Linked DNA regions of Planctomyces sp. SH-PL14. The protein of the gene in region 2 binds, or shares a complex with, the protein of the main gene of each other region. Links are inferred from orthologs where the notes say so. Each region holds a gene or a part of one and is shown on either strand. Other genes may lie near its edges. The genes, in order: carB and carA.

The links.
Region 1: the proteins of carA (region 2) and carB are in contact, whole or in part, in a solved structure (PDB 1KEE), measured with the Escherichia coli proteins. The link is inferred for Planctomyces sp. SH-PL14 from one-to-one orthologs.

The regions. Positions count from the first base shown.
Region 1 is NZ_CP011270.1:6,997,461-7,013,499, reverse strand. What follows is about bases 1,684-5,575. They hold carB (carbamoyl-phosphate synthase large subunit), read right to left. Parts: upstream 5,244-5,575; coding sequence 1,884-5,243; downstream 1,684-1,883. Other genes in these bases: VT03_RS26935 (SMP-30/gluconolactonase/LRE family protein), read right to left, coding at 1,684-1,687. In the rest of the region: VT03_RS26945 (coproporphyrinogen-III oxidase family protein), read right to left, coding at 1-224; VT03_RS26940 (hypothetical protein), read right to left, coding at 322-636; more of VT03_RS26935, read right to left, coding at 674-1,683; VT03_RS26925 (hypothetical protein), read right to left, coding at 5,583-8,201; VT03_RS26920 (hypothetical protein), read right to left, coding at 8,278-8,592; VT03_RS26915 (M56 family metallopeptidase), read right to left, coding at 8,842-10,950; VT03_RS26910 (BlaI/MecI/CopY family transcriptional regulator), read right to left, coding at 10,954-11,328; VT03_RS26905 (MFS transporter), read right to left, coding at 11,497-12,774; VT03_RS26900 (DinB family protein), read right to left, coding at 12,993-13,481; VT03_RS26895 (3'-5' exoribonuclease YhaM family protein), read left to right, coding at 14,052-15,023; argF (ornithine carbamoyltransferase), read left to right, coding at 15,116-16,036. UniProt on the Escherichia coli protein: Large subunit of the glutamine-dependent carbamoyl phosphate synthetase (CPSase).
Region 2 is NZ_CP011270.1:4,923,591-4,938,623, forward strand. The notes cover bases 4,324-7,209. They hold carA (glutamine-hydrolyzing carbamoyl-phosphate synthase small subunit), read right to left. Parts: upstream 6,394-7,209; coding sequence 5,254-6,393; downstream 4,324-5,253. Other genes in these bases: VT03_RS18785 (hypothetical protein), read right to left, coding at 4,324-4,826; VT03_RS18795 (adenylate/guanylate cyclase domain-containing protein), read left to right, coding at 6,790-7,209. Also shown: VT03_RS18775 (hypothetical protein), read left to right, coding at 1-1,722; VT03_RS18780 (hypothetical protein), read left to right, coding at 1,928-2,311; more of VT03_RS18785, read right to left, coding at 2,664-4,323; more of VT03_RS18795, read left to right, coding at 7,210-8,571; VT03_RS18800 (type I phosphomannose isomerase catalytic subunit), read left to right, coding at 9,040-10,080; VT03_RS18805 (citrate synthase), read left to right, coding at 10,272-11,558; VT03_RS33635 (hypothetical protein), read right to left, coding at 11,676-11,945; VT03_RS18815 (patatin-like phospholipase family protein), read right to left, coding at 11,973-13,274; VT03_RS18825 (DUF1080 domain-containing protein), read right to left, coding at 14,474-15,033. UniProt on the Escherichia coli protein: Small subunit of the glutamine-dependent carbamoyl phosphate synthetase (CPSase).

The DNA.
Region 1 (16,039 bases), 2.1 Mb from region 2 along the record:
TAGACCCGGAAGTAACAGAACTTGCACCGCTTCCGGCAGAACGGAATGTGGAGGTACATCCCCAGCGGGACCGACCGGTCGGGCTCGCGGTCGAGGGCGGCGTAGATGTCGCCGACCGATTCCTTCTTCCACTGAGAGAACGGCGGGTAGTTCGAGACGAAGTAACTGCCGACTTCGGTCTTCGTTTCCGTCGGCTTGGTTTCCAGAACCTTGAGATCGGACATCGCAGCCTCACCGCAAAACCTGTTCAAACAAGTTTACCCCGCTCCCCCCGGTCGGGAGAACCCAGAAAGCGGTCGAATGGCAGCTGACGGGAGAGAATTACGCCTCGGATGAAATGGCTGTATCTGCCCGGCTGAGGGTCTCGCGGCCCGAATGCAGCAGGCCGATCAGGCCCGCCAGCAGAAGCAGGAGGCCAGCCAGGGTGAAGGCCAGCGGCCAGATCCGCGGCACGATCGTCACGTCGAGGGGCCAGAGCGAAAGCTGGACGTAGGCTTCATGGACAACGCCCTGCGTCCCGTAACGCCTCGGAAGCCCGCGGGATCGAAACAGCAGGGCGGAAGCCGCCGCGGCGCTGACGAGAATCGACGGGACCAAACCGGCCAGGAGGATCATCCACAGCACGAGCTTTCCCATGGCAGCCCCCTTCCTCGACGCGCCGGTGCGCGCCATTTCAACGCGCGTACCAGACCGGCCCGGCGGAGAGCAGGTTGATCCGATACAGCCCCTTCCCCGCCGTCACGTAAAGCCGGTGCTTCTCCGTTTCATCCGCCGCGGAGCCGAAGCAGCAGTTCGTCGGCAGTTCGGGAGTCGGGATGAAGGCGATCTCCTTCCCCGCGGGCGAATAGATCGCCATCCCGAAGCGGGACTCGTTCCGGATCGCGGCATAGATGTTCCCGGCCGCGTCGCAGGTCATCCCGTCGATCCCCGCCCCCTTGCCGAAGTCGACCAGGATCTTCCGCTCGCCGAGCTTCCCCGGGCTGACGACCGGGAAGGCGTTGAGCGTCATTCGCCAGGGGGCGAACGCCGGATCGGCGGAGGCGAGGAGCGGCTTGCCGTTGTTCGTTTCGGCGACGTAGAGCGTCTTACCGTCGGGTGAGAGGGCGACGCCGTTGGGCTTGGTGATGTCGGTCGTGGCCCGCGAGACCGCCTTCGTCTTCCCGTCGACAAAGAACACGCTCATGTGATCGAGCTCGAGCGGCTCTTTCCCGACGTAGAATGGGTCGCTGAAGTAGACGTTCCCGGCCGCGTCGACATCGAGATCGTTGGGAGCGTTCAGGACCTTCCCGCCGAAGCGGTCGACAACCGGAACGACTTTCCCCTCGGCGGTGATCTCGCACAAGGACCGACCACCGTCGTTCGCCCCGCAGGCGGCGAGAAGGCGGCCGTCCTTCGTGAAGGCCAGCCCGTTGCTCTTGCGGCTCTCGGCGCAGTGGACGGTCACCTTCTTCGTGGCGGGATCGAAGCGGTAGATCTTCCCCGGATTGGCATCCGGGATATCGCTGAAGTAGATCGCCCCGTCCGGCCCGCAGGCCGCCCCCTCGGTGAATTCTCCCTCGCCCCAGAGGTGCTCGAGACGGGAGGTCGCGGCGACGATTTCGGGCGATCCCGTTGGAGCCGACGGCTCCGCCGCCATCAGCGACCGGGAAATCAGGACCATCGAAGCCAACCAGATCGCCGTCCGCATCGCCGCCTCACGTCGCAACAACAAGAGCTGATGCGACCACAATGGCAAAGTGCCCGCGAGAGCTCAAGCGACGCGAACGTCCTTGGGCCCCTCCTCGCTGCCGAGCCACCAGGAGGGCTGCCGAATGACAATCGCCCCCTGGCGAACGGACAGATCCGTTCATCAGGGGGCGAAGTGCTCTCGATCCGAGACGCTGCTACTTCAGCGACTTGGCCCACGTCTGGAGGGCCTGCACCTGCGGCTGCGGGTGGGCGATCTGGTACTCGATCGCCTTGACCATCGCGTGGCAGCCGGGGAGCGTCGTCACGCAGGGAACCCCCTGGATCACGGCGCTGGCGCGGATGCGGCCTTCGTCGCTGCGGGCTCCCTTGCCACTCGGCGTGTTGAAGATGATCTGGACCTGGCCGTTCGCCATGTGGTCGAGGAGGTTCGGACGGCCCTCCTGAAGCTTGCGGACGGTTTCGACCTCGATCCCCGCCTGCTGGAGGACCTTGGCGGTTCCAGCGGTGCTGAGGATCTTGAAGCCCAGCTCCCGCAGGCGGCGGGCGGGCTCGACGATCGCTTCCTTGTGGTTCTTCGCCATGCTGATGAAGACGGTCCCTTCCGTCGGGATCTTCACCCCGGCGGCAAGCTGGCTCTTGGCGAAGGCCGCAGGGAACTCCATATCGATCCCCATCACCTCGCCGGTGCTCCGCATCTCGGGGCCGAGGATGATGTCCACCCCCTGGAACCGGGAGAACGGGAAGACGCTCTCCTTGACCGAGGTGTAGTGCGGCCAGACCTCCTGGGTGATCCCCTGCTCTTTCAGGCTCACCCCGGCCATCACCTTGGCGGCCATCCGGGCCAGCGACAGATTCGTCGCCTTGGAGACGAACGGCGAGGTCCGTGAGGCCCGCGGATTCACTTCCAGGACGTAGACGGTGTGGGCCGAACCTTCCCGCTTCACCGCGAACTGGATATTCATCAGGCCGCGGACGCTGAGCGCCTTGGCCAGCTTGTAGGTCGCGTCCTTGATCTCCTCGATCACCGCCTGGGGAAGCGAAAACGGCGGCAGGGCGCAGGCCGAGTCGCCGCTGTGGACGCCCGCCTCTTCGATATGCTCCATGACCCCGCCGACGAGGGTCGTCTCGCCGTCCGAGATGGCGTCGACGTCGACCTCGATCGCGTCCTCCAGGAACTTGTCGATCAGGACCGGGTGGTCCGGCGAGATCTGGACCGCTTCTTTCATGAAGCGGAGGACCTGGTCATCGTCGTAGCAGATCTCCATGCCGCGGCCGCCGAGGACGAAGCTCGGGCGGACCAACACTGGATAGCCGATGTGCTGGGCGGAATCGATCGCCTCTTCGACCTTGTCGGCGGTCCCGTTCGGGGGCTGCCGGAGGCCGAGGTTGTTCAGCAGCTCCTTGAATTTCTCGCGGTCTTCGGCGACGTCGATCATCGCCGGGCTCGTGCCGATGATCGGGACGCCCGCCGCTTCGAGCCCCTTGGCGAGGTTCAGCGGCGTCTGGCCGCCGAACTGGACGATGACGCCGTCCGGCTGGAGACGGTCGTGGATGTTGAGGACGTCTTCGGTCGTCAGCGGCTCGAAGAACAGGACGTCCGAGGTGTCGTAATCGGTCGAGACGGTCTCGGGATTCGAGTTGACCATGATCGACTCGATGCCGAGCTCCCGCATGGCGAACGACGCCTGGCAACAGCAGTAGTCAAACTCGATCCCCTGCCCGATCCGGTTCGGCCCGCCGCCGAGGATCATGACCCGCCGCTGGTGGCCGGTCGACGCCTGGACATTGACCGCCGACGCGGTCACGCCTTCTTTTCCGGCGACCGGCTGGCCGTCGAGCGTCTGGAGCCCGCGTCCCTCGGGGCCGAATTTCCGGCGGCTGGGTGCCTCGTCCTCGGTCTCGTAGGTCGAGTAGTAGTACGGGGTGTAGGCTTCGAACTCCGCGGCGCAGGTATCGACCTGCTTGAAGGTCGCGATGACCCCCTTGTCCTTGCGGTAGCGGCGAACCTGCAGCTCCGTCGAGCCGAGCCACCACGCGATCTGCTTGTCGGAGAAGCCCCGCTGTTTGTAACGGAGGAGTTGCTCGGCCGAGAGATTCTCGATCCGGCCGGCGGAGTGAATCTCCTGCTCCGTCGCCACGAGATCCCACATGCTCCGCAGGAACCACGGGTCGATGTTCGTGAGCTGGAAGACATCCTCCACACTCATCCCCGCCTTGAACGCATAGCGGATGTAGAACACCCGTTCGGCATTCGGCGTGGCGAGCTTGTTGCGGATCTCCGCGACGTCCGGCTGCTGGTCGCTCCCCCACAGGTCCTTGGCCCCGCCGCCGAGGCCGAACTGGCCGATCTCGAGACCACGGAGCGCCTTCTGGAACGACTCCTTGAAGGTCCGGCCGATTGCCATCGTCTCCCCGACCGACTTCATCTGGACCGTCAGGGTCGGGTCGGCGTCCGGGAACTTTTCGAAGGTCCACCGCGGGATCTTGGTGACGACGTAGTCGATCGTCGGCTCGAAGCAGGCGAGCGTCTCCCGCGTGATGTCGTTCGGGATTTCGTCGAGCGTATAGCCGACCGCCAGCTTGGCGGCGATCTTGGCGATCGGGAAGCCGGTCGCCTTCGAGGCCAGGGCGCTCGAGCGGCTGACGCGGGGGTTCATCTCGATGACCGTCATCCGCCCCGTCTTGGGATCGATCGCGAACTGGACGTTCGAACCCCCGGTCTCGACACCGATCTCGCGCATGACCGCGATCGTCGCGTCCCGCATCCGCTGGTATTCCTTGTCCGTCAGCGTCTGGGCCGGCGCGACGGTGATCGAGTCCCCGGTGTGGACCCCCATCGGGTCGAAGTTCTCGATCGCACAGATGATGACGACGTTGTCCGCCTTGTCCCGCATCACCTCCATCTCGTACTCCTTCCAGCCGAGGACCGATTCCTCGAGGAGCACTTCGCTGACGGGGGAGAGCGCCAGGCCGTTGCGGACCTTGTCTTCGAACTCTTCTTTGTTGTAGGCGATCCCGCCGCCGGTCCCGCCGAGCGTGTAGCTGGCGCGGATGATGATCGGGAGGCCGATTTCCCGCAGGGCTTCGCGGCCTTCTTCGATCGTATGGACCGTCCGCGAGCGGGGGACGTCCAGGCCGATTTTGATCATCGCCTGCTTGAAGGACTCCCGCCCTTCCGCCTTGGCGATGACGTCCGCCTTGGCCCCGATCATCTCGACGCCCAGCTGCTCCAGAATCCCGCGGCGGTAGAGGTCCATCGCCGTGTTGAGGCCGGTCTGGCCGCCGAGCGTCGGCAGGAGGGCGTCGGGCCGCTCCTTCTTGATGATCTCGGCGACGTACTGCCAGGTGATCGGCTCGATGTAGGTCGCATCGGCCGTCCCCGGGTCGGTCATGATCGTCGCCGGGTTCGAGTTGACCAGGACGACCTCGTAGCCCTCATCGCGCAGGGCCTTGCAGGCCTGTGTGCCGGAGTAATCGAACTCGCATGCCTGACCGATGACGATCGGGCCGGAGCCGATGATGAGAATCTTCTTGATGTCGTTGCGACGGGGCACGGCAGGCTTCTGCTGGAGGCTGGTGGGGGCCGCCCGCTCCGGTGGCACATTGCCATGCGGACAGACGGCCGGCAGTCAGGCTCCGCGCGGACGATCACCCCGAAGGCACCGAAGTGTTTCCGTCAGGGGGGCGACGGAGGGGGGAGTGGGGAGATCGCGGGGGCGCGAAATTTCGGAAACTGTAGAAATCGAGGGTGGGATTGCAAGCGTTGCTCCCTCGGCGACGGCCCGCGCCGAGGGGGGGATTTGCATGCGGAGGCATTCTGAAACGGCTTCCCTGGCCGAGATGGATTTTCCGTTAACGGCCCGGCGATCCCTTCGAGCCAGCCCCGGAACGGGTCAATCCCAGAGCTTGGCCCCCAGCCGCAGCCGGGGGAGCTGGATGTTGGTGTCGGTCATGCTCCACTGTCCGTTCGCATCGCGGTGGAGCTCGAAGACGACGAGTTCGACTTCATACCGGACGTTGTTTTCGAACGTGGTCCGATCGGGCTTGATGTAGCCCCCGATGGCGTGCGTCGCCCCCTTGGCCGCCACCTGCTCGCACGTCTTCTGGACGTTCAGCAGCTTCCAGCGAAACCGGCGATCCCGCAGGGGACAGGCGGGATCGTCCTCGTAGATTCCCTCGTCCGAGAACGCCGCATGCAGGTTCACGAAGCTCGTGACGATCTTGCTGCGGATCGTGGCGGCCAGGGTCTGCTGGTCGATCATGATCTTCTGCTGCTTCGAGACCGGCATCCGGCCGAACTCGACTCCGGCCACGTCCCGCAGCCGGTCCTCGGGAGGAAAGACCGCGAACTTCCGCGGCCGCTCGCAGGGGTTGTAAACGATGTCTCCCAGCCGGGGAGTCAGGCGGCCGTCGTTCCACTCCGCATCGATTTCCAACCCCATCCGGATCGGGACGACGACGCACGAGTCGGCATCCAGGGTCCGGACCTTGAACGTGATCGGGAGCGGACACTCCTCCGACGAGGGCGCTCCGGAGAGCGCCGCCGCGGCGTCCGTCGCGGGCCGACCGGGGCCGGGCCGCAGAATCCGCAGCAGCGTCTCCTTCTGAATTCCGTCCTGGGAACCGAGCGAGATGCGAAACGCCCTCCCCTCCTCGAGTTCCTCGACGATCCGGCCGGCCGGCGTCATAGAGGCGGACGCGATCGCCCAGATGACCGCCCGCGTCAGCTGCGACTCGAGCATCGATTCGTCCGCGACCTGATCGACCCCCTTCTCGACCGGGCGGACGACGACCGTCTTGGGGAACTTCGGCTCTTCCGAGGGCTCGGAGGCATGCACCGACACGAGCCGCTCGGGAAGCGTAAGGGTCCTGCGGCTGAAGAGGGAGCGATACCGAACCTCTCCCGGAGGGCTCGCTTCCAGCAAGACCAGCTGACTCAGGGGCCGGCTGTTGGCGCGGGCCAACGGAACAAGGAGCGGAGACTCCATCCCTTCCAGCGGGACAACCTGGGCCTCCGGCAGGTCCTTCACGGACCGGATCGTGGCAAGCCGGCCGGACTTCAGGAACAGGGGGTTGCTCGGGTCGTGCGGAGGGAGCGTCGGCTCCGAGTCGATCGCCCAGACGACGTTCCCCCGGTAGCTGTCGATGAGGCGGACCGAGAGACGGTACATGCCGCTCCGCCGCGACGGGCCGACTTCGGCGACGAGCAGGTGCGTGGCGTTGAGCGCCGCCCCCATTTCCGAGGACGGGACGTCACCGGGCTGCTTCCGCAGCGACTCGATGTTCTCCAGTTCGACCACGGGAAACCCGGCGGTGTGGAGCTTGGTGTAGAGCGAGTCCTCGATCCCGCGGGCCAGCTCCTTCAGGGCGGCGTTGGGATCGGCCAGATAGGTCGTGTATTCGAACGCAAAGTCGAAGAACGGAATCCCCGCGCACCGGAAGAAGTCGTTGCTGTCCCCCCTGCGGACGAGGAGTCGGGACTGATCCTGCAGGCTCCCCGAGATCCCGTCGAGCTCGACGCGGACGCCGATGGCCATGTGGCCCGGCAGTTTGCCGATCTGGGACAGCTCATGCGCCGCGCTCAGGACGCAGTAATCGAGGAACGTCGCGTCCCCGTCGACGGCGTCCAGGATGTCCGCCCCCACGTCGGCGCGGAGGGTTCCCGGCTCGATCCGGCTGCGATCGATCTGGCGGACATCCCGTCCGATCGGCTGGTAGAAGAGCGTTTCCCCTTCGACCTTGCTGAAGACGCCGATCTGCTGATGCGACCGTTTCTGCGCATCGCGAAAGACGACAAACCGCAACCCGCCCGCGTCCGCCAGCGGAAGGAGCGGGTGTGTCTTCCAGACCTTGGTCTTGAGCTCCTCCAGCAGCGCGTCCTGGATTGCGTCTCCGCGACGGCACGAACTTGCGATCCGACGGGCCAGGTCGCGCCCGGCCTGAGTCGCGACGCAGACGATCCGGTCCTTGGCCGCGGCCGCGAGGTGCGGCGACACCCGCCGTCCTTCGGCGATCCCCTGGACCAGAAACCGCTCGCCGTCGATCCGGATCGCGGCGGCCACCGTCCCCCGCGGATCCCCCAGGACGAACGTCGCCTTTTTCCACTCGCGGAGATTCTCGATCTCGGCCCGGAGCGACGCGATCGAATTTTCGATCTTCGGCGTTTCAGAGGCCATCTGCCGCTGGAACGCCTCGGCCCGCTCGATCTGCCGCCGCAGTTCGTCGTTGCGTCGCTGGACCGCCTCGAGCTCGGTCTTGGGAGGAGGGAGCGGGATGGTCTCCACGGGATCGACGGCACCGCCGCCGCCAACCGCTCCCCCCGGCCGTGCCGGCTGATCCGCCGGAGGGGGAGCCTGTCCCGCGGGACGCTTCGCCGACTTCGGAATCCCGTCCGGCCGTCCCTCGCTCGGCCCCTGTCCGTGCGCCACGAGCGTCCCGAGGAGCACGGCGACAGCGGCGGGCATCAGCCAGCCGGTCCCCCGCCACCCTGTCGCGAAACGCAGAAGGCTCATGGGCCCCTTCCAATCACAGCCGCTCTTCAAAACGATTCTCACCTTCCCGGCCGCTCCGAGGGCCGGTCTGTTCCAGTCACAGCGGCGCCGTCTGCCCCGTCAGGACCTCGTACTCCTGCTGCTGACGCACCAGTTCCTCCCGCTTGGCGGACAGCTCCGCCTCCCGGGCAGCATTGGCGTCACTGAGCTCCCGAAGCCGTTCCTGCAACTTGACCTGCTCGGCCCGGGCGGGCACGGTCGGATCGTCCGCCGGCGGTGCGGCGGCGGCGGCGGTGGGCTCCCCCCTGGAACTCAAGACCACGGCCAGCACGACCCCGACCGCGATGCCGAACGCGGCGGTCGCCGCCACGATCCACCCGATGGGTTGGCTGGGCTGTTTCTTCCGGGCCAACGATCCTCTCCCACAATGAATTGCCCAACGGTCACGCGCAGTTCACGAGAGGCCTCGCTTTCGCCCACGCGGCCCCGCGTCTCACGCCGCCCAAGATTCAGGTTCAGTCTTCCCCGGTGCGGGATTTCTGTCAAGGAGAGGTTGTTCGCCGCGGCTCAGACGAGCTTGCCTTACGCATCTCGAGATCCACGCAGCTCCGTGGAGAGTCGCTCGACGGACTTTGCCGGCGCAGGGAGACGCCCGCCTTGTTCAGGGCAGTTGCTCGGCGGAGAAGAACGCCACATAGACGTTCCCAGTCGCGTCCCTCTCCAGAGGAGCGACGAGCAGCGTGTGCCCCGCCGGGATCGACTGAGCCGTCGAAATCTGCAACGACGAGACGTGCGGAACCTGGAGCGTGACCGACTTTCCGTCGTGGGTCATGCTCAGGTGATCGACATCCGCGACCTCGGTGATGCGACACTGGACGACGAGCCGCGTCCCTCCGTCCTCCTCGATCATCGGGCGGACCTGGACAACGGGTCCCACGGTGAACTCGGAAACCACCGGCTCCAGGCGGCTCGCCGCTCCGGTCTGCAGTCCCGTCACGAACGGCCTGATCGACCCCATCTGGACGGAGGCGGACTGGCCGTCGTAGGTCAGAATCTTGGGAGCAAACAAGACATTGCTGTCCCGGGCGCTCTGGAGTTTCCGCATCAGGTGCCGCATCTCCGCGTCGCTGAGAACCCGCACAAAGGCCGGAACGTCATGCCGGGTCCAAGCCGCCATCGTTCCCAGGTCGGGCTGTTCCTGCCCAACCGGCATGCTCAGGACCGTTCCTCCCGGACCGGGAAGCAGTTCCTCCAGCGAGAGACTGGTCGACGCCAACCGGGCGACAACGCCGATCTGCTGCCGGTTGTCCCGACTCCACCGGGCCAGCAGCGCTGCAATCTCCTCGTGTTGCTCGGCCGTCCCTCGCACGATGAGGGTTTCGCCGCGGACTTCATAGGAGCTTCCGTCCTTCGAGAATGGGATGGGATGTCCTGCCTGGAATTCGGCGCGGGCCTCCCGAGGCGTCTGCAGCAACGCCCGGAAGACATGTTCCATGTCCTGCACAATCGCCTCCGGCTTCTCCTTCGGTTCGTCCCGCAGATAGCGGTCGATCGCCGGACGCAGCTGGTACTCCCGGGTTTCCCGCGCGATATCCAGAGGCGGCTCCGCGGGAAGGAGAGTCCAGACGGTCTCGGCCGGAAGAGCGATGCCGGTCGGCCGCGGCGCCGGCCTGGCGCGGACAGGGTCCGTCAGACTGATCAGGGCCAGGCAGACGACCGCGCCGCAGCCCACCCACCGGCGCCCTCTCGTCTCCGGAGCAGCCGATCGCGACAGCTCCGCGAGACGACGGCGAACGGCTCGCTTCCTTCCGAGAAAGAAGACAAACCCTGGAGCGAGCGACGCGATCCCCCGCCCGCGGCCAACGAGACGCTCGAGGACTCGCAGCAGCGTTTCCCCATACTGGGGGGCATCGCCCCGTTCGAGATGTCGGAGGACCATCGCGTCACAGGCGAGCTCCCGTTCGAGGAGCCAGCATCGCTGAGTCCACCAGAAGACGGGATTCCACCAATGGAGAATCCTCGCGATCGCCAGGACCCCGCTCGTTGCCACGTCCCGCCGCCGGATATGGGCCAGTTCGTGCCACAGAATGTGCCGCATCTCGGCCGGGGACCAATCGAGCATGTCCTCCGGGAGAAGGATCGTCGGCTGCAGCCATCCGCAGGTCGCCGGACTCCCCAGCCCCGGCAAGGTCCGCAGCTCGACGAGGCGAAAGATCCCGAACCGCTTCCGTCCTTCGGCCAGCATCTGCAGCCAGTCCTCGCGACCGCATTCGGTGCCGCGCCGGAGCCAGAGGCGGAGCCGGACCGTCGTGATCAGAGTCCAGAGTCCCATGATCGCCATTCCGGCGAGGAGAGCGGCCAGTGCGATCTCAGCGGCGTCGGCGAACCGAACATCGTCAGCAGTCGGAGCAGCCGAGATGCTGCTCCCCGGAGAGATCGCCTCGGCGAAAACGAGGTCGCGGGTCGTCGAGGCTCTTACACCGTCTTCCGGATTCGGCAACGGGTCGAAACTCTGCGTCTCCTCCGTCACTTCCGACCAATCGCTTCCAAGAAGTCGTTGCAGGCTGAGCGGACTGCCGATGCTGACCGGCATCAACAGACGGACGAGGACCAGCGACCAGATCGACCAGCGGACCCAGGGAGCCAGCCAACGTCGGCCCAGCCCGGTCACCACAACCGCCAGCACGAAGACGGGAATCGTGAGGACCGCCGCTCGAACGATGCTCCAGGCGAACCAGAGACTCCATTCCATGAGCATTCCGACATCCATGATTCAACCTTCCTGTTGATCGAGAAGTCTGCGGAGTTCCGCGAGTTCGTCCGGGGTGAACTTGGCCGTGCGGACGAAGTGGGCCAGGAGCGGAGCCGCTTCGCCGCTGAAGACGCGGTCAAGAAACGATCGCGCGGCCTTCCGGACGCAATCGGCCCGTCGGACCGCGGCGCGGTACCAGTAGCGGTTTCCTTCGGGCGTGAAGTGCAGCGCCCCCTTTTTCACCAGGCGGTGGAGCATCGTCCGCACCGTGGCCGGGGACCATCGGCAGGGCTCCGCGAGCGTTCCGATCACGTCCTGAGCCGTGATGGGATGCCGCTCCCAGATCAGGTTCATGACCTGCCACTCGGCATCCGACAGTTCCACCGCTTCCGTCATGGGCCACGCCTCCACGACGTCAGAAAGTATTTACACCTGTAAACACCGTCAAGAGGAATCGGCTGAAGAGCAGCGACCAGAGGCGTTCAGCTGCCGGCGAACACCGATGAACGCGGACGCGAGAGCGCCCCGCGTGCGCCATCCCGATGTCGAAGGTGATGTTTCCCCTCAGAGGACGCTTTCGACGGCCCCGGCGTTCTCAGCGCCGTCCGTGTCGACTGCCTGCTGCGGCTGCCGGCGAAGGAGGACCTCGTGCGTCACGAACAGAAGCCCCGCCAGCACGAGCGCGAAGCGCGGGATCAGTTCCAGTCCCATCCGGTCGACGAACAGTCCGACCAGGCCGGGCGTCGCCGCGCCGAGCATCGCGGCGCTGACCTGAAAACCGACAGCGTGGACGGCGACGTCGTGGCCAAGTCTCTGCGGCGTTCGAGACATCAGGCACGGAAAGACCGGAGCCAGCCCCAGTCCCACGAGGAGCAGGCCGGGCAAGGAGGCCGGGCTCCCGCCAAATGCGAACAGCCCCACCCCGGCGACGGCGGTCGCCATCGCGAGGCGGACGAGCGTGTCGAGACCGATCCGGTGACTGATCGCCCCGGTCAGGACGCGGCCGACGCCGATCGCGGCGTAGTAGCCGCTGGTCATCGCGCCGGCGACCTCCGGTGAAACGCCCCGGGACCCGGTCAGGACGGAAAAGCACCACTGACCGACTGTGAACTCCAGGCCCGTATAGAGAAAGAACAAGCAGATCTGGAGCCAGACGAGCAGGTGCCCCAGGGCGGCCCAGAGGCCGACTGGCGAGGTCGCGGTCGCGTCGGCGGAGGCGGGGACCGGATCGGTCCACCGGTCCCGCGTCGCCAGGAACATCACCGTCATCGCCAGGAGGATTCCGCCGACAAGGGCGTAGCCGAGCCGCCACGAACTGAGAGTGGAGATCATCAGGGTCATCAGGAGCGGGCCCAAAGTGGCGCCGAGGCTATAGCAGGCATGCAGCCAGTTCACGTGCCGGGCCGAGAAGTGCCGCGAGACGTACGCGTTGAGCCCGGCGTCGATCCCTCCCGACCCAAGTCCCCAGACGACCGAGCACGCGATCATAACTCCCCACACCGGGGCCAGAGCGTTGCCGAACATCGCCAGAGAGACCAGACCGCTGCTGATCCACAGCAGGTTCCCCAGACCGAGGGCGGGCGTCAGTTTCCCGCCGAGGAAACTCGACAGGCAATATCCGGCACCAAGAGCGATGAAGGTCAGACCGAACCCGCGCTGCGGCAGAGCGAACTCCTGCCGGACGAACGGCCAAGCGACTCCTGCCACCGGGTCGGGAAGCCCCAGGCTCACGAAACCGACGTAGGCGATGGCCAGCAACAGGCCCAGCCCGGCCGCGGCCCCGACGTCCATTCTCATTCCGGATCCCGGCGGGCCGGCCCCCTGCTCCGTCGCTTCACTCATCGTGTCCACAACCTCTCCGTCGGCCTGATTCGGTCCGGCCGAATTGTTCCGGCGGGCCGCGCCCCGGCAACCCGGAGATTTCCAAGCCTGCATCTAATCGAGCGGCTTATCCGACAGGACATCCAGAATCCGTCGAAACTTGAGCGCGCATCGTTTGCGCGAACTCGCAATCGAGAACAGCGACAACCGGGCGGGCCACGATGTCCGGTTGGAGCCGGTTACATCAGGATCGGCTTGCCGAGCTTGCGGCGGATGACGCTGAACTGGCCGGCGTGCATCAGCGTGTGATCGGAAGCGAGTTGAAAGACGCTGCCGACGGTGGGGGAGAACGGACGCATCTTCTCGGAAGACGGCTTGTCGAGGTCGCCATCGGTCAGCGACATCAGGGCCGCGATCGTTCCGGCCCGGACCTGGGCGAACAGATCGAGATACTCCTGCTTGGTCAGGAAGCCGGTGTCCTTGGACGCTCCTTCGGGACCGTGCTGCTCCATGAAACCGGCGGGCAGTTCGGGCATCTTGGCGGTCGGGACTTCGAACTGGACGAAGTAGACGTCCCCCGAGATGACGTTGCCGATCTGCCAGGCGGCGTGGTTGGCGTTCGGCAGCGGGCGGACGAGGAGGTCCTCGTCGCTGAAGTCCTTGACGAACCATTCGAGGATCTTGCGGGTTCCTTCGAGGGCGGACTTGATCGCTTCGCGTCCCGTCATTGCTGCACTCCACGACATGAAAACAGGTGAGCCCGCAGTGGTGGCATCCTCGGTCAACGGTGAGAAGGACACAAGTCGCGGCGATGCGTTGCGTCTCCCTTTTAACCCGTTTCGAACACAGTTCTTGCCGGACGGACGCCCCTAGCTCAAACCCAATGTGCCACGGCCGCCTGGGGGTCAAGGGGGCCACGCCCCCTTGCCGCCGGAGGCATTTTCGTCGCGGAACCGTGGGACACAACGGACGTCCCCTTTGTGGTACCGACGTTGAGGATTCACCGCTGGCTTTGCAATTCCCGCGGGTTGGTGAGGGGGCATACGGCACGGTGCCCGCGCTTGGACATGCCCTCCTTCAGACATCTCTCGACAAGAGGGCCTTCGGCGGGCAAGAGGGCGTTGCCCCCTTGCATCCCCCACCAGGGGTACCCCCTGGACCCCGGTCAGGTCGCCCAATAGAGCATCCTCGCCTGCGGCTGGCGTTGCGTGTCGAGTGAGGATTATTACACTTTTTTGTTTTCCCTTCGCGTTTCGGGATCGGGCAACTGTCTCGGAGGGCATGTCGAGAAGGCTCTGATGGCGCGGCAGTTTGTAAACACCCTGACCGATGGCGCCCTCGTCGACGAGGTCTACCTGCTGGCAGACCGCCAGCTCCGGGCCAATCGGAACGCGGACCTGTACCTCCTCGCCCAGCTTCGGGACAAAACGGGCCAGATCAGCGCCTTCTTCTGGAACGTCTCCGAAGGACAGGTCGCGCACCTGCAGCCGGGCCAGTACGTCCGCATCCGCGGGAAAACCCAGCTCTACCAGGGAAACGTCCAAGTCATCCTGACCAAAATCGACGCCGTCGACGAAGCGGGCCTCCAGCAGTCCGACTTCGTCCAGACGACGAGCCAGGACACCGACCGCCTCCTGTCCCGCCTTCGCGACATCCTCCTCGCTATCCCGCAGTCGGATCTCCGCGGGCTGATGTCCTGCTTCCTCGACGATCCCGCGATCACCGAGCCGCTTTCCCAGGCGCCGGCCGGCATCCGCCTGCACCACGCCTACCGCGGCGGACTGCTGGAACACGTCGTCAACCTGCTGGAGACAATCACCCGGATTGCGGACCTCTACCCCAAAGTCGATTCGAACCTGCTCCTCGTCGGGGCGTTCCTGCACGACATCGGCAAGATCCGCGAACTGACCTGGGACCCCACCTTCGGCTACTCGGACGAAGGGCAGCTCCTCGGCCACCTGGCGATCGGCGTCGAGATGTTCGACGTCAAGGCGCAGGAGTTCGCCGAGCGGTTCGGACGCGACTTCCCTGAGGAACTGAGCCTGCGGATCCGGCACATGATCCTCAGCCACCACGGCAGTTATGAGCACGGGAGTGCCCGGCTGCCGATGACCCCCGAGGCGATCGCGCTGCATCACCTCGACAACCTGGATGCCAAGGTGAACGAGTTCGCGACGCTGATCCAGGCGGACCCGAACTCGCAGTCGCCGTGGACGCCGTTCCACCCCAACATCCAGCGAAAAATCTTCAAGGGTTCGACGCCGTCCTAACGAACCCTTCTCTGTTTTCGATTCTGTTGTCTGCGGCCCCCCTCCCCCTTTGAAGTGTCCTCACCAGAATTGTCATTGATTGAGCGTTTGACATGCGACACTTGACCTCCCTCAACGAAATCCGCTCCGCCGACGTCCGCGAGATCCTGAACCTCTCCTCCGAACTCAAGACACGCTGGAGCCAGGGAGACCGCCCGGACATCCTCAAGGGACACGTCCTGACGCAGATCTTCGAGAAGCCCTCGCTCCGGACGCGTCTGAGCTTCGAAGCGGCGATGGACCACCTCGGCGGAAGCAGCATCTTCCTCGGACGGAAGGATGCCGGACTCGAGGGGCGCGAGGCGCAGTCGGACGTCGCCAAGGTGATCGGCGGCTATTCCGACGTGATCGTCCTGCGGACCTTCTCGCAGCAGCTCATCGACGACTTTGCGAAGTACTCCGGCAAGCCGGTCGTCAACGGCCTTTCGGACGACTCCCACCCCTGCCAGGCGCTGACCGATGCCTTCACGATCGGCGAGGCGCTCGGGCGGATCGACGGGGTGAAGCTGGCGTACATCGGCGATGGGAACAACGTCGCGGTTTCGCTGGCGGAGGTGTGCGGTCACCTGGGGATGGCGTTCTCCATCGGCGCCCCGGAGGGCTACCAGCTCAAGCCGGCCTTCCTCAAGTCCCTGAAGAAGAAGTTCCCCAAACTCGAAGTCGAGCAGTTTGCGGACCCGCAGGCGGCGGTCCGGGGGGCGGACGTGGTCTACACCGACGTCTGGGCCAGCATGGGTCAGGAAGAGGAGAAGGACTCCCGCAGCAAGATCTTCGCCAACTATCAGGTGAACGCGCGGCTGATGAAGTCGGCCGGCCCCAAGGCCAAGTTCATGCACTGCCTCCCGGCACGCCGGGGTCTGGAAGTCACCGACGAGGTCGTCGACGGCCCCCGCAGCATCGTCTTCCCCCAGGCAGAGAACCGGATGCACGTGGCCAAGGGGGTCTTCGTCTGGTGCCTGGAACGGTCGGTATGAGAG
Region 2 (15,033 bases):
CCGGGCAACATTCTCACGATCCAGGGGAACGCGTCGCTGGCCCAGCCGGGGCGGTTCCAGCTGGAGAGCCAGGCGATCCAGGTGTGGCTCGAGCCGACCGCGTCCCGCGGCCAGCCTGGTGCCGCCGGCCTTGCCGGATCGGCCCTTCCGAACGCCGCCCGCAAGCTGCCGGTCCGCCGGGCGGTCGCCCAGGGGGGTGTCCGGATGGCGACGCCGGAAGTCGTCGTCCTGACGAACCTTGCCGACGCCCGCTTCTCGGCGGGGGAGGCCGCCCCGAGGCCCGGCCGCGGGGGACCGGACCCCGCCGGCGACGGCAATCCGCGGCAGATGCCCGGAGCCCGCGAGGAGCAGCCGCCGTTCATCGTCAACGCCGATCGGATCGAAGCCCACGTGGTCCGCGATCCGCGAACGCAGGCGTTCGACGCTCGCGAGCTCATCGGCGAAGGGGGCATCCACATCACCCGCGAAGCGTTGGAGCGCGGCGCCGCGGCGGCGGCGGGGCCGCCGAACCGCATCGGCGGCGATGGTCCGGTCGACATCCAGGGGCACCGCCTGCAGATGACGAACACCGGCGGCAGCCACGGTCACATCATCACCCTCGCCGGGATGCACGATCCCCGGACGAACACGACGCGGGATGCCACGCTTCAGTTCGGCGACTACCGGGTCGAGGCCGCCGTCCTGACGTTCGACCGGTCCCGGAACGCGATCGAAGTGCCCGGCCCCGGCCGCCTCAACATGCCCGTCTCCTCCGACCTGCGGGGGGGAAAGACCGACCGGCCGCAGATCATGAATGTTGTCTGGCTGGAGCGGATGACGTTCGACGGCCAGACCGCCAAGTTCTTCGAGCGGGTCAAGACGCAGCTGGGGCACAGCCTGCTCCTGTGCGAGGCGATGGACGTCGCCCTCAACCGGAAGATCGACTTCACCAGCGACCACCCGGACACCAAGGGGCTTGAGCTCAAGACGGTCGACTGCCGCCACAAGGTCGTGGTCGAGACGTACGACTACGCGGACTCGCGGCTGATCGAAGTCCTGAAGGGGAACCTCGCGGAGTTCCATGTCGATAACGCGACCGGGGAGTTCTCCGGCCTGGGGCCCGGGACCGTTCAGGACTGGCGGATCTCCAAGGGGGGCTCGTCGCGGCTGCTCTCGCTGGAGCCGACCACGACCGCCAAGGCGAATCAGCCCGTCCCGGCCCGCGAGGACAAGCGGTTCCCCTGGGAGTACGTGAAGCTCGAGTTCAAAGGGAACGTGACGGGAAACCTGAAGCGGCAGGACGCGACGTTCCGCCGGAGCGTCCAGGTCCTGTACGCCCCCGTCGCGCAGGCCCTTCAGGTGTTTCAGCGGGCAGATCTCTCGCCCGGCAGCGGGAAGGACAACGCCAACAACGCGGCGTGGCTCGGCTGCCGCGAGCTCGACATCATGATCGCCACCAAGCCCGACGGCGAGCCGAGCGCGCAGCTCCGGGCCGAAGGGGGTGATGGGGAAGACGCCTGGTTGGAAGGGCAGAAGTTTACGGCGAACGGTCACGAGGTCATCTATGACCAGGCGAAGGACCAGTTCATTCTCCGTGGCCGCGGCAAAGACAAGGCGGATATCCATTTTCAGGACCAGCCGGGGCAGGCGCAACACGACGTCAACGCCCGTGTGATTCAGTTCGTTCCGTCGCGGCGGGAAGTGATCCTGGATGGAGCGGGCGTGAGCGGGCAGGCAAACTGACACGTCTTGGCTGAGCCGACGCGTCGAGAGGCGAGATCCCGGTCTTTGTGGGCTCTCTCCCGTCACCCTGGTCGCGCAGGGTCCAATCGGACGGCATTCACCGCGTGGTGCCTCGTCTTGTTCGCTGCATGGAGCCGGCAGAGCGGCACGGCATAGGGATTGCCTTCTTGGTGCAAGCCATGTTCCCCTTGCAGGAGAGACGATCATGTCCATCAGGCCAGAAGTCGATCGCGGACAGGATGCGAAGTTGTATGCCGGGCGGGTTCTGGGTTTTGCCGACACCCGCGAGCAGGTCGATCGCATTGCATCGGAGTTGAACGACGCAGGAATCGGCGACGAGCGGATTCTGATCCTGGCCGGAGACGACGGGATTGAGATTCTGAACCGGACGCTGAAGGAGTTCTTTTTCAGTGACGGCGAAGACCAGACGGTTATTAACGGCCTCCGGGAGCTCCGGGATGGCCATCTGGTGATTGAGGTCGAGGTGGCTGACCGGGACGAGGCGGTGAAGGTGGTGAATCTCTCGGCCCCGCACGGCGGCCGGACGTTCACTTACTTCGGCACGCTCATGAATGAACAGATGAGCTGATCCACCTGGGTCCAGGGGTACCCTGGTGGGGAGTGCAGAGGGGCCTGTGTTGTCTTCTTGGCCCTTTGCCCGCCGGAGGCCCCCTCGTCGAGAGATGTCTGAAGAAGCCCGTGTCCAAGCGCGGACACGGCGCCGGATGCCCCCTCACCAACCCGCGGGAATTGCAGAGTGAGCGCGGAGTCCTCAGTGCCGGTACCACAATGGGGACATCTGTTGTGTCCCACGGTTCCTCACAGGAGTGCCTCCGGCGGCAAGGGGGCCAAGAAGACAACACAGCCCCCTTGACCCCAGACTGCCGTCGCACGTTGGGTTTGAGCCAGCAAGGTCGCGCCGGCAATGACGGTGTCTAACCCTACTGCTGCTCTTCCAGGTCCACAAACCGCGATTCCGTGTGCGTCACGATCGCATCCTTCTCCGCGTACCGGATCGCCGTCGTCCCCCGGTAACACCGCAGCACGGACAGCACACTCTCCACCTGCCCGTGAATCGCGTTCACCCCAAAGCCCGAGGCCGCTCCCTCTTCCTGCGGGATCTGGGCAAACCCATAGTTGATCCACGGGACAAGGGCGTCGATGAACCCCGCAAAGTTCACATGCTGGACCGACAGCAGATTCGTCTTCCCGGCCAGCGGCCCCTCGAACTGGAACGGCTTCTCCAGGATCACTCGTTCCGCCTGCGGAATCGACGTCGTGAAGATCGCGTAGCTGGACCCCACACCCAAAGTGCCGGCCAACTGGTCATCCACACCCGCCGCTTTCGGAATCTCGATCAGATACACATTGCCGCCCGCCACGCCCCGCTCCGACCACGCCGGCAGATCGATTTCCGGCAGGTCGTCCGGACTCTCGGCCTGGATCGTCTTCATCAGGTCGCCGACAAACGTGTAAAGCTGGTCCATCCCGGACAGGAACTTGTCCTGATCGCTCAGTCCCAGAACGATCCCCAGCTCCAGCATCGGCAGCGGCTCCGAAGCCTCCGGCATGTCGCGGAACCACTGGGTTGACGTCGCCTTGGCGTCGATGACCAGCCCGATCTGCCCGTCCTGCAGGGCCGGAACAAAGTAATCTCCGAGCAGCACGTCGAACCGCTTGAGATACGGAACGGCCAGCTGCCGGAAGTGCTCATACTCCCCCTTGTCATCCTCATCGATGTTGCTGAGGACCGTGGTGTCGACATAGCCGAGGATCCGCTGCAGCGTCGGCCGCATCTCCTTGTACTCGTCGGGCGAAGCCTGGCTGCGGGTCACCGCGAAGAGCAGCGGCGAGCCCCCGACGTGCGAGAGGATCGGCAGCGGCGTTCCCGTCTGCTTGCCCACCCCGCCCACCTCGTACTGGAACGACTCCGTTCCGCGGTCGGTGAGGAAGGAGCAGCCGACGGTCGCGTGCGGCGTTCCGGTCGTCTCCTGCTTCACCCGCTCTTCGAGGGACTTGAGATCCTTCTCGAAGGCCTCCTTGGTGGCGTCCGGCGTGTTCGAGGCGTCCATCGCCTGCCGGACCACTCCCGAAAGGGCCATGATCTGGCCCGCGGCCGCCTGCTGCTGGATCTCGATCAGCCGCCGGCTGGAGTACCAGATGTTCGTGATCTTCTGGTCCTGGTGCGGGAAGATCTTCTGGAAGTCCGGAACGTCGGCGAGGGTCTTCCCCTGGCCGAGCAGCTTGAGGTGATCGTTGGACTCTCCGGCGGTGAAGAAGAAGTAGCCGTCGCGGACACCGAGCGAGACGAGCAGGGTCTTGCTCTTGAGGTGGTCGAGGAGCGGCTTGACCTCCTCGGCGACATCTTCGTCGATCTCGGATTCCAGGTCCGTCCAGTCGATCGATTTGAGGGCGAGGGAGATCGTCAGGAAATCGCCGCCGGCGATCTGCTGTCGGCTGACTTCGAACTTGGCCTGCTCGATCGACGGGAGGTTCTCGTCCGCCATCTTTTCCAGCCGGTCGAGTTGGGCGCGGGCGACCTCGGGCTTGGTGATTTTGGCACCGAAGACAATGGGGGAGAACCGGAGCTTGTCCTTGCTCTTGAGAAGCCGGGCCACGATTTCGCGAATGACCTTCTTCTGGGCTTCCTCGTCCTCTTCGCCAGCGATTCCCGCCTGCATCTGGGCGAACCGGACGTCGTTGCTGATCTCCTGGATGAGGGCGAACGACTCGATCAGTGCCGGATCGCTGTAGGCGAAGATCTCCTGCGTTCCGGCGTCCTGGAGGAGGTCGACGAGGTCCTTGTTGGCCTTCTTCTTGAGGAAGTCGCGGAGGGGGGCGAAGGTTTTGGAGCGGTACTGGGCCTGGAGGAGGTTGAGGCCGAGCTGGACGCTCGGCATGTTGTAGAGGCGGTCGTAGGCGCGGCTCTTGATGAACTTGTTGTACTGTTCTTCGAGCCGCATCGACGACATGTAGAAGCCGGCGTCGGCGGGGACGAAGCGGAGTGAGGTCGTCGTCTTGAGGTCTTCGCCGCGGCAGACCGCGATGAGGGTGGTGAGCAGGAGGGTGGCCGTTGCGAATCCTCTGGCCAGAACGACGCGCATCGCAGAATCCTTGGTGGGGATGGCGGGGGAGCTGAAGTTGGCTTCAGTGTCGAAAGCGTGGGCCCAAGTGTAAAGACCAGCGTCAGGTCGCCGGGGTCCAGGGGCTCGCCCTTGGTGGGGGATGCAAGGGGGCCTGTGTTGTTTTTTGGCCCCCTTTGCCCGCCGGAGGCCCGTCTCGTCTCGATCTCTCTGAAGGAGCGAGTGTCCAAGCGCGGACGACGTGGCGGATGCCCCCCTCACCAACCCGCGGGGATTGCAAAGCCAGCGGTGTGGCGGGAGGGAGTCCTCAAAGCTGGTACCACAAAGGGGACGCCCGTTGCTTACCACGGTTCCTCATGGAAGCGCCTCCGGCGGCAAGGGGTGACCCCCTTGACCCCGGCTGCCGTCACAAGTTGGGTTTGAGCCAGCAGAACCGTGCCGGCGAGAACTACTTCGCCCCGACCATCATCTTCCGGAACTCGCCGAACAGGTAATGGCTGTCGTGCGGACCCGCGGACGCTTCCGGATGGTACTGCACGCTGAACGCCCCCTTGGACTTCGAGCGGATCCCCTCGACGGTGTCGTCGTTGAGGTTGATGTGGGTCACTTCCACGTCGGACGGCAGCTTGTCCGGCGCGAGAGCAAAACCGTGGTTCTGCGAGGTGATCTCCACACGGCCCGTGTCCTTGTTGAGGACTGGCTGGTTCCCGCCGCGGTGGCCGAACTTGAGCTTGTAGATCTCGCCGCCGAGAGCCAGCCCAAGGAGCTGGTGTCCCAGGCAGATCCCGAAAACCGGCTTCTTCCCGAGCAGTCCCTGGATCGTCTCGACCGCGTAGTCGAGGGGCCGCGGGTCGCCGGGGCCGTTCGAGAGGAACACGCCATCCGGGTTCTGAGCCAGGACTTCATCGGCCGAGGAGGTCCCCGGCATGACGGTGACACGGCAGCCCATCTCGGCGAGGTGCCGGGGGATGTTCCACTTCATGCCGTAGTCGAGAGCCACCACGTGCGGCAGCGTTCCGGACTTGTCACCGCTGAAGGTCTTGGGCGTCGTCGGATCGCGTTCGAGATCGTGAACCCCGTCCTTCCACTCGGACGCCTGCTTCGGAGAGACCTCCCGAACGAGGTCGTGTCCGACGATGTTCCAGCTCCGGGCCTTTTGAACGAGCGAAGCGTCGTCCAGATCGACCGAAGAGAGGACTCCGGTCATGGCGCCGTTCACCCGCAGCCGCCGCACGAGAGCCCGTGTGTCGATCCCTTCGATGCCGGGGATGCCGTTCCGCTTGAGGTAGTCGGAGAGCGATTCCTGCGAGCGGTAGTTGCTCGGCTCCTTGCAGACTTCCTTGGCAATGAAGCCGCGGATCGCCAGCCGTCCGCTCTCGACGTCTTCGGAATTGATGCCGTAGTTCCCGATGAGCGGATACGTCATGCAGACGATCTGCCCATTGTAGGAGGGGTCGGTCAGGATCTCCTGATACCCCGTCATGCTCGTGTTGAAGCAGACTTCCCCGCAGACTTCGGCATCCGCTCCGAAGGACTGCCCCGTAAAGACTGTCCCATCCGCCAGGGCCAGCTTCGCAGGTTTCGACATCAACGTTTCTCCCTCTCGCCGGATGGGGCGAATGTCCCCCGCACACCGTCCCGGGAGGCGAAATCCGCGTCGCAGGATCGACGGGCGGGCGCACCGGGAGCGCGAGGGAATTTTCGGACGGTTTCTATCATATCCCCCGGGGGGCCGAAAGCGTCTCGGCGCGTTCTCTCCCGCGTGCGAGAGAAGCTGTCGGCGATGTCATGCACCGCCGAAAACCGTTGGAAAACCGCTGACCGCCGAGGCTCGCTTCGAGGGGGGCGGGTTCGGCGGTAGAATTCCGCGGCGGATGCGCCGCGGATTCCTCATCGGAGCGCGGCCCCAGGTGTCCCGGTTCCGGCCCCCCGGCTCCCCGCTCCTCCACGCCGAGGCCGCCCGGCGGGACGTCAGGAGACCTTTGTGCTGCAACTGATCGTCGTCGGTCCTGAGCCCAGGCTCCGCGTGCGGCATCCGCTTCTTCGGGGGCAGGCGTACACCATTGGCCGCACGGGGGACGCCCAGATCCCGGTCCCGTGGGAGCAGTCGCTCTCCCGCCTCCATGTGACGCTGCACGTCGAGGACGGCTCCGTGCGCCTCGTCCGCGAGCCCGACGCCCGCAACCCCGTCTACATCAGCGGCGAGGAGATCACCGAAGGGCGGCTCTCGGGGGGCGAGGCATTTGTCATCGGCGAGACGCAGTTTGCCGTCTCCCGCGGCGAGTCGGAGTCGAGCAGCGCCAAGGACTCGCCGGTCGAAGAGGTCGTCTTCACCCGCAAGCAGCTCGAACAGGTCCGGTACGAGGACCCCGACCGCCGGATCGAAGTCCTCTCGCGGCTCCCGGACATCATCTGGGGGGCGAGGTCGGAGGCGGAGCGGGACTCCCGGCTTGTGAACCTGCTCCTCACCGGAGTCCGCAACGCGGAGGCGGTCGCGATCGTCTCGATGAACAAGTCCGGCCATGTTCAGCTCCGCAGCTGGGAGCGGCGGCGCGAGACCGCCGGCGCTTTCCGTCCCAGTCGGCGGCTCATCGCGGAAACGGTCGAGCAGTCGCAGACGATCCTTCATCTGTGGGACAGCTCCGACGCCGTGGTCCACGACTACACGGTCTCGGGGGAGTTCGACTGGGCCTACTGCACGCCGGTCGGAGAAGTCCGGGGCCAGCAGTGTGCGCTGTACGTCGGGGGCCGCTTCGCCCCGCTCCCCGGCCAGGACTCGCGGTCGGGCGCTCCACACCTCCAGGCCGATGTCAAATTCACCGAGCTCCTGGCGGACGTCCTGAATTCGATCGAGCGGCAAAACCGGATGGAAGGGACGCTCTCGGTCCTGCGTCAGTTTCTCTCGCCCCCGATCCTCGCGGCGATCGAGCGTTCGGGTGAAGGGACGTTCGACACCGACATCCTCAATCCCCGCGAGTGCGACGTGACGGTCCTGTTCTGCGACCTCCGCGGCTTCAGCCATCGGGCCGAGTCATCGGCGGGGGACCTGCACGGCCTGCTCGACCGAGTGAGCCGGGCGCTGCAGCTCATGACGGGTGAGATCCTGGCGCACGGCGGCGTCACGGGGGATTTCCTCGGCGACGCGGCGCTGGGGTTCTGGGGCTGGCCCTTTGCCAGTGACGAGGCGCCGCTCAATGCGTGTCGGGCGGCGCTGGCGATCCGCAAGGCGTTCGCGGCGATCCAGCAGACGCCGGAGCATCCGCTGGCCGACTTCGAGATGGGGATCGGCATCGCCCACGGCCGAGCCGTCGCGGGGAAGATCGGGACGAGCGATCGGGTCACCGTGACGGTCTTCGGGCCCGTCGTGAACCTGGCCAGCCGCCTGGAAGGGATGACGAAGCAGCTCCGCGTTCCGATCCTGCTGGACGAGCCGACCGCCGAGATTGCGCGGACGCGGCTTTCGAAAGAGGAGGGGCGGACGCGGCGGCTGGCCCGGGTTCTGCCGTACGGGATGGAGACGCCGCTGGTGGTGACGGAGTTGCTGCTTCCGCATGCGGACTATCCGGACCTGACGGACGAGCATCTGGCCCAGTACGAGCAGGGGGTCGAGCACTTTATTGCCGGCCGTTGGGACCAGGCGTACCGGTGTCTGCACGCGATGCCTTCGGCGGATCAGGCGCAGGACTTTCTGACGCTGCGTATTGCCCAGCATGGACGTTCCGCACCGCCGGGCTGGAAGGGGATTGTCGAGCTCCCCAAGCAGTAGTGACGTTTGCTCAAACCGCGTCCTTGCCAGCACAGCGATGCTCGCTCAAATCCAACGTGCCACGGCAGCCGGGGTCAAGGGGGTCTCACCCCCTTGCCGCCGGAGGCGCTTTCACGAGGAACCGTGGTAAGCAACGGACGTGCCCTTTGTGGTACCGGCGTTGAGGACTCACCACGCGCTTTGCAATCCCCGCCGGTTGGTGAGGGGGCATACGGCACGTTGTCCGCGTTTGGACACAAACTCCTTCAGGCATCTCTCGACGGCCAGGCCTCCGGCGGGCAAGAGGGCGTTGCCCCCTTGCATCCCCCACCAGGGGTGCCCCTGGACCCGGTTCAAAAACACCTCTCTCGGTAATCGCGGCGGATTCGTAGATTCGCCACGCATCAAACCTGTCCCACCGCCCACCAAGAAGCTAGCGTTCAAGAATGGCCGCCCACTCCCGGGCGACGCCCCCCATTTGCCCAACGCATGCCCGTTGTTCCCCCCCTCCCGATGTCGTTCGTTCCCTACCTGCGACCGCAGGTCTGGGGCAGCCGACATCTGGAAACCCTCGGCCGGAACCTCCCCCCAAACCAGCCCGTCGGCGAGTCCTGGGAACTCAGCACCCACCCCATGCACATCAGCCGCGTCGCCATGCCGGCGGCGCTCGCAGGGCAAGGGTTCGATCGACTTTGGCGCAGCGCCCTCACCGGACGCGACTCCACCGAAGACGCGGGGGACTTCCCGCTCCTCATCAAACTCCTCGACTGCCGCGACTGGACGTCGATCCAGCTCCATCCCGACGACCTCCAGGCCCGCCAGAACGCCGAGGGCTCCCCCGGCAAGACCGAAGCCTGGTACGTCCTCCACACCGAGCCCGACGCCGAACTCCTCCTGGGGACGCGGCCGGGCGTGACCGCGGAGGACCTGGCGGCCCTCACCGCCAACGCCGCAGGCCCGCCTCCCGTCCCGGACGAAACCCTCGACCGACTCTTCGTCCGCAGCCGCCCCTCGGTCGGGGACTTCATCCTGATCCGTCCCGGAGTCGTCCACTCCTGCAAGGGGATCACGGCCTGGGAAATCCAGACCCCCTCGGACCTCACGTACCGCCTCTTCGACTGGAACCGCCTCGGCCCCGACGGCCGCCCGCGGGAACTCCATGTCGCCAAGGCCCTGGCCTCCGTCCGCTGGGCCGCTCCCAAAGCGGTGATGACGCACTGGCCCGGCGTCCTCCGGGAGCAGGAGCAGACTCCGCGGTTCTTCCGCTACCTCGACGCTCCGTTCCAGGTCGAACACTGGACCGTCGGCACCAAACCGTTCCGCCTCCCTCCCGGCCCGATGCGCGTCCTCTGCACGATCCGCGGCGAACTCCGCCTGCGGGGAAACGGCTTCGAGGAGGAGGTGCCGGGGATCCAGTTGCGGCTCCTCCCGGCCGGTCTCGAGGAGTGCTGGATCTCGGCCCGCACCGGCGAGGCGGAGCTGCTGCTCGTGATGCCGGAGTCGTCGCCGTCGCCGGGAGAAGCCGGCTGATCCGCCGGGCATCCGGAGGGGGCCGCCAACCTCTCGATTTGGTCAGGATTTCCTCGGAAATTCGTTGGATTTTGTCGAGTCGACCCCATTGATTGGCGGTCCCCGCGAATCCTCGCCGATGAAGTGGCTGAAACGCGGTCGCCCGGCTACCATCGACCCGGTTGCACGCGCCGATTTCTTACGGACACCCCATGCCCGACACGCTGACGATTCAAGACAACCGGACCGGCAAGACCTACGAGATTCCGATCGTCGACGGCACGATCCGCTCCACCGATCTGAAGCAGATCAAGACCGGTGCGGACGACTTCGGGCTGATGGCCTACGACCCGGCGTTCCTCAACACCGCGTCGACCCGCTCCGCCATCACCGACATCGACGGCGACAAGGGGATCCTCCGCTACCGCGGCTACCCGATCGAACAGCTCGCCGAGCACAGCACCTACCTTGAGGTTGCCTACCTCCTCCTGCACGGCGACCTCCCCAACGAGTCCCAGCTCCAGGAGTGGGAAACCTCGATCTCGCAGCACACCGTGGTGCACGAGAACGTCAAGCAGCTCATGGAGGGCTTCCGCTACGACGCACATCCCATGGGGATGTTCATCAGCACCGTCGCGGCGATGTCGACGTTCTATCCGGACGCCAAGAACGTCCGCGATCCCGAATGCCGGATGAAGCAGATCCACCGGCTGATCGCCAAGGCCCCCACGATCGCCGCCTTCTCGTACCGGCACTGCCAGGGCCGCCCGTACAACTACCCGCACAACCGCCTGGGCTACACCGCCAACTTCCTGGCGATGATGTTCAAGATGACCGACAACCCGTACGAGCCGCACCAGGTGCTCGCCCGGGCCCTCGACATCCTGTTCATCCTCCACGCCGACCACGAGCAGAACTGCAGCACGAACGCCATGCGGGCGATCGGCTCCTCGGAAGCGGACCCCTACAGCGCCCTCGCCGGCGCCGCGGCGGCCCTCTACGGCCCGCTCCACGGCGGCGCCAACGAGGCAGTCCTGAACATGCTTCAGGAGATCGGCCACGTCAAGAACGTGCCGGGCTTCATCGAAGAGGTGAAGGCGGGCAAGCGGAAGCTGATGGGCTTCGGCCACCGGATCTACAAGAACTACGACCCGCGGGCCAAGATCATCAAGCGGACGGCGGACGAAGTCTTCGCCGTCACGGGCCGCAACCCGCTTCTCGACATCGCGATCGAGCTCGAAAAGATCGCTCTCAACGAAGAGTACTTCGTCAAGCGGAAGCTCTACCCGAACGTCGACTTCTACTCCGGCCTCATCTACGAAGCGATGGGCCTCCCGATGTCGATCTTCCCGGTGCTGTTCGCCATCCCGCGTGCGGCCGGCTGGCTCGCCCAGTGGTCCGAGATGCTGCAGGACAGCGAACAGAAGATCGCCCGCCCCCGCCAGATCTACACCGGCAGCGACGTCCGCGACTACGTTCCGCTGGGCAAGCGCAAGTAGCCAGCGGCGAGGCCCCTGGGCCCGGTGGCCGTCAGCGACCCGCTGGACCGGGCGGCCGTGGAGTAGTGGGATTGAGCTATGGTTACCGTGCCGGCGGGCGCGGTGTTCGAGCGGGTGTCACTGCTGCCAGCTTTGGGCCAGCAGTGATTGGGCATCCAACTCGAACTCGGCACTGCGGGTCAAAGCACCCGCAGTGGCATCCGGCGAGCATTTCGGCCAGGACCTCGCATCGAGGTGGTCGAACTTCCGGGTAAGCAGAGCGATGATCCGGAGCTCGCCGGGATGGGCCAGGATGATTCGTGTGGCGCGCGGCTCGACAAGCATGCCCATCAAGCCGAGGTTGGAATGCACGCCTGGGCAGCACTGCCGGCGGATGAACTGATTCATGACGCCGTGTCACTGCGGCCGGCGAAGTCAGGTGCCGAACGGCTTTGTTAAGACCCACCTCCCATAATTCAGGTCCACATTGGCCGAGCCGATCCATCGTCCTTCCAGTCGAAGCACGTCGTCCGCCATGATGCGGAATTGAAACACTCCGTCAAACGGACGCTTGCTGCTACGCCACTTCCCGGTGAGAATCGGATACTTTAGCTCTCCCTCAAATGTGTACGTGATTTCGGCTGTCTGGTCGGTTGTGACGCCTTTGTAAGCGTTCCCCGAAGAGGTGATCTGGACTTTATCATTGTAAGTCTCTTCGCTGCCATCCATGTCGACGGCAGTAAACTCAGAGTCCCATACGCCATCGAGTGTGAATGCTTTATTCTTCGCCGTCTTCAAGCAGTCGACCATTCTGTTCCAGCGAGGGAGGTCCTGTCCTCGATAGTTGCTGGCGTCCAACTTGAGATTGTCGAGGTTTGTTTTCGAGCAGTCGTCAAGCTTGTCGTTCGCCAGTGTCAATGGAATTTGCCAGCGATAGTACTGGTCCAACGGCAACCAGCAGCGGACAAGATCTTCCGCGTGATGGCTGCTCATGTCAAACATCCAGTTGATGAGATGCCGCATCCAAAAGAAGCCGCCTCTGTCTATGCATCCGCCGAGTGGAAAGCCCTTGCCAGAGGAGCCGGTCCCCATCGAAACCAATGTCATGTCCTGCGGAAGTTCGCCCGCCTTGATCGCCCGCCCGACAGCCAACGTCGAAGGATTGTTGGCGGCCATTCCACCGTCGAAGAAGACTCGCTCATTGTCTTCGAATCTCATCTGATAGCCAGGAAAATATACCGGCGCTGCAGAAGAGGCTGTGCAGATATCGCGAAGCAGCAATGGCTGATGCGTTGGTTCCAAGCTGTCGAAAACTCGGGGGGTGCGTGCCTGTCCGTCAATGGCCGTAATCAACAGCCTTGTCTTCACGCTTTGCATAGTGGCATTGCCAAGCCTTGTGTTTAAAAGGCTTCTTATTCCGGAAGCGGTGTAGAGCGGGTCTCGATACTCCGAATAAGGGAACCAGTTCCATGACGAGCCAGCCCACTTCTTGAAAACATGGCTCTCGTCGGCCAAGGCATTGTCGGACTGTCCTTCATAGAGTTGCAAGAGCTCAGAGGCTCGCTTCCCGATCGCCAGTCCCGCGGCAATAATGGATCCCGTCGATGTTCCAGCAATGATGTCGAAGACATCGCAAAGTCGGCGGTCTCCGAGATCGGCTTCCAGTTGCTGTAAAAGCGCTGCTGGAATGATCCCGCGAATTCCTCCGCCGTCAATTGATAGAATGCGAAAAGACATCAGATGGCCCTCTGGGAAAGCTGACTGCCCAAACCTTCAGCTTGAAACTGTAATAGTCGAGGGGCCATCCTTCAACTCAGGTGGCGGCCGCGTCCGGTGTTAAGTGTTCTTCTCGTTTTGTTCTCACAGTCTCAGCTTGATGTTCATCCGCGGCTCCGCATGCGGCGAGGGTCTGAGGCGTTGATCTTGAGCTGACCGTTTCTCGAAGACGAAGGGTGGAGCTAAGAGCCTATCCGAGAACCCCCGCAGTCCTCCAAGCGGTGATGGCGAACTGCAGGTGGAGAAGTGCGAGATAGTTGGCGGCGGTCTTTTCCCAGCGGGTCAGCAGGCGTCGGGCGCGGTTCGTCCACGAGTGCAGCCGTTCCACCACCCACCGTCGCGCCCGGCCTCGTCGCCGCACAGGACGCGGAGGCTCGGTCCCCTTCCGAGGGATATGGACGACGTATCCTCGACGGGCCGCCGTCTGGCGGATTGTCTGCGCGTCATAGCCCTTGTCCGCGCACAGATGCTGACGACGACGTCGTCCCGGGGGACGGCGAACGGGAAGCCTTTGGAACGTCTCGACCACCAACTTCTGATCGTGCACGTTGGCGCCGGCCACGGCCACTCCCACCGGCACACCCCGGCCATCAGTCAGCACCGAGCGTTTGACCCCCAGTTTCCCGCGATCTGTGGGGTTCTTCCCCGTCTTTTTCCCCCCCGAGCGGCGCTTTGGTCATGGCCCCATCCAGACTCTGCCACTCCCAGTCGATCCCTTTCAGATCATCGTATTCCTCAAGCGCGGCCCGCCACAGTTTGCGGAACAGGCCGCGCCTGACCCACTCCTGGAAGTAGGCGTGAATGGCGCTGCCGGAGCCGAACTCCTGGGGCATTGCCTTCCATTGGCAACCCGTCCGCAGCACGTACAGGATGCCTGTCACAACACGGCGTAGAGGCAGACGTGGACGTCCCCTCGACAATTCGGTTTGTAAACCGGGAGCGCGGGCTCGATCCGTTCCCAGAGCGAATCGGAGATCTGGTGAAACTTTGACGCGTCGCTGGCAGCCACGGGCACACCTCCATGCACCTTTCGAGAGCAGACACTTCTCGAAATGCACAGAGCGGGCCAATTCACGAGACGGTTCTCGGATAGGCTCTTAGAAAGATCGCCACGGCCCCAGTCCGATCTCGCAGAGGAATGGTGGAGACTCTTGTGGTCATCAGGGGAGCGGCTTGACGCGGATCTCCTTGAAGTACCATACGCTTCCCCGGTCGTGCGCCTGGAGAGCGATGGCGCCTCCGTCTGCGGAGAAGCGCCGGCCCGCGCGGGTCGGTGGCCGTTCCACGTTGACCGGCTCCGTGTAGTCGACGACCTGTTGGCCATCGAGCTGGATCACGATCCGCTTGTCCCGGACGGTCACGTTGACCCGGAACCAGTCGGTCTCCTTAACGGGTGACTCCGCCAGGTCGACGATCGCATACAGGCTCCCGGTCTTCCGCTTCTCCTTCTCGGTGCTGTTGAGCTGAATCTCGTAGCCCTTCGCCAGATGCCGGGCCGCGTCCCGCAGCTCGTGATCGGCATGCACGAAGATCCCCCCGTTCGAGTTGGGCTCGGCCCGCACGACCGCCTGCAGCTCGAAGTTCTTGAATCGCACGAACTCGTCAGGCCCGCTCCCTACGAAGAACAGGTGCGCCGATTTCTCGCCGGCCGCCTGGATGCGGAGCGTCCCGTCGACAACCTTGAACGACTCTGGGTCGTAGTCAGCCTTCCAACCCGACA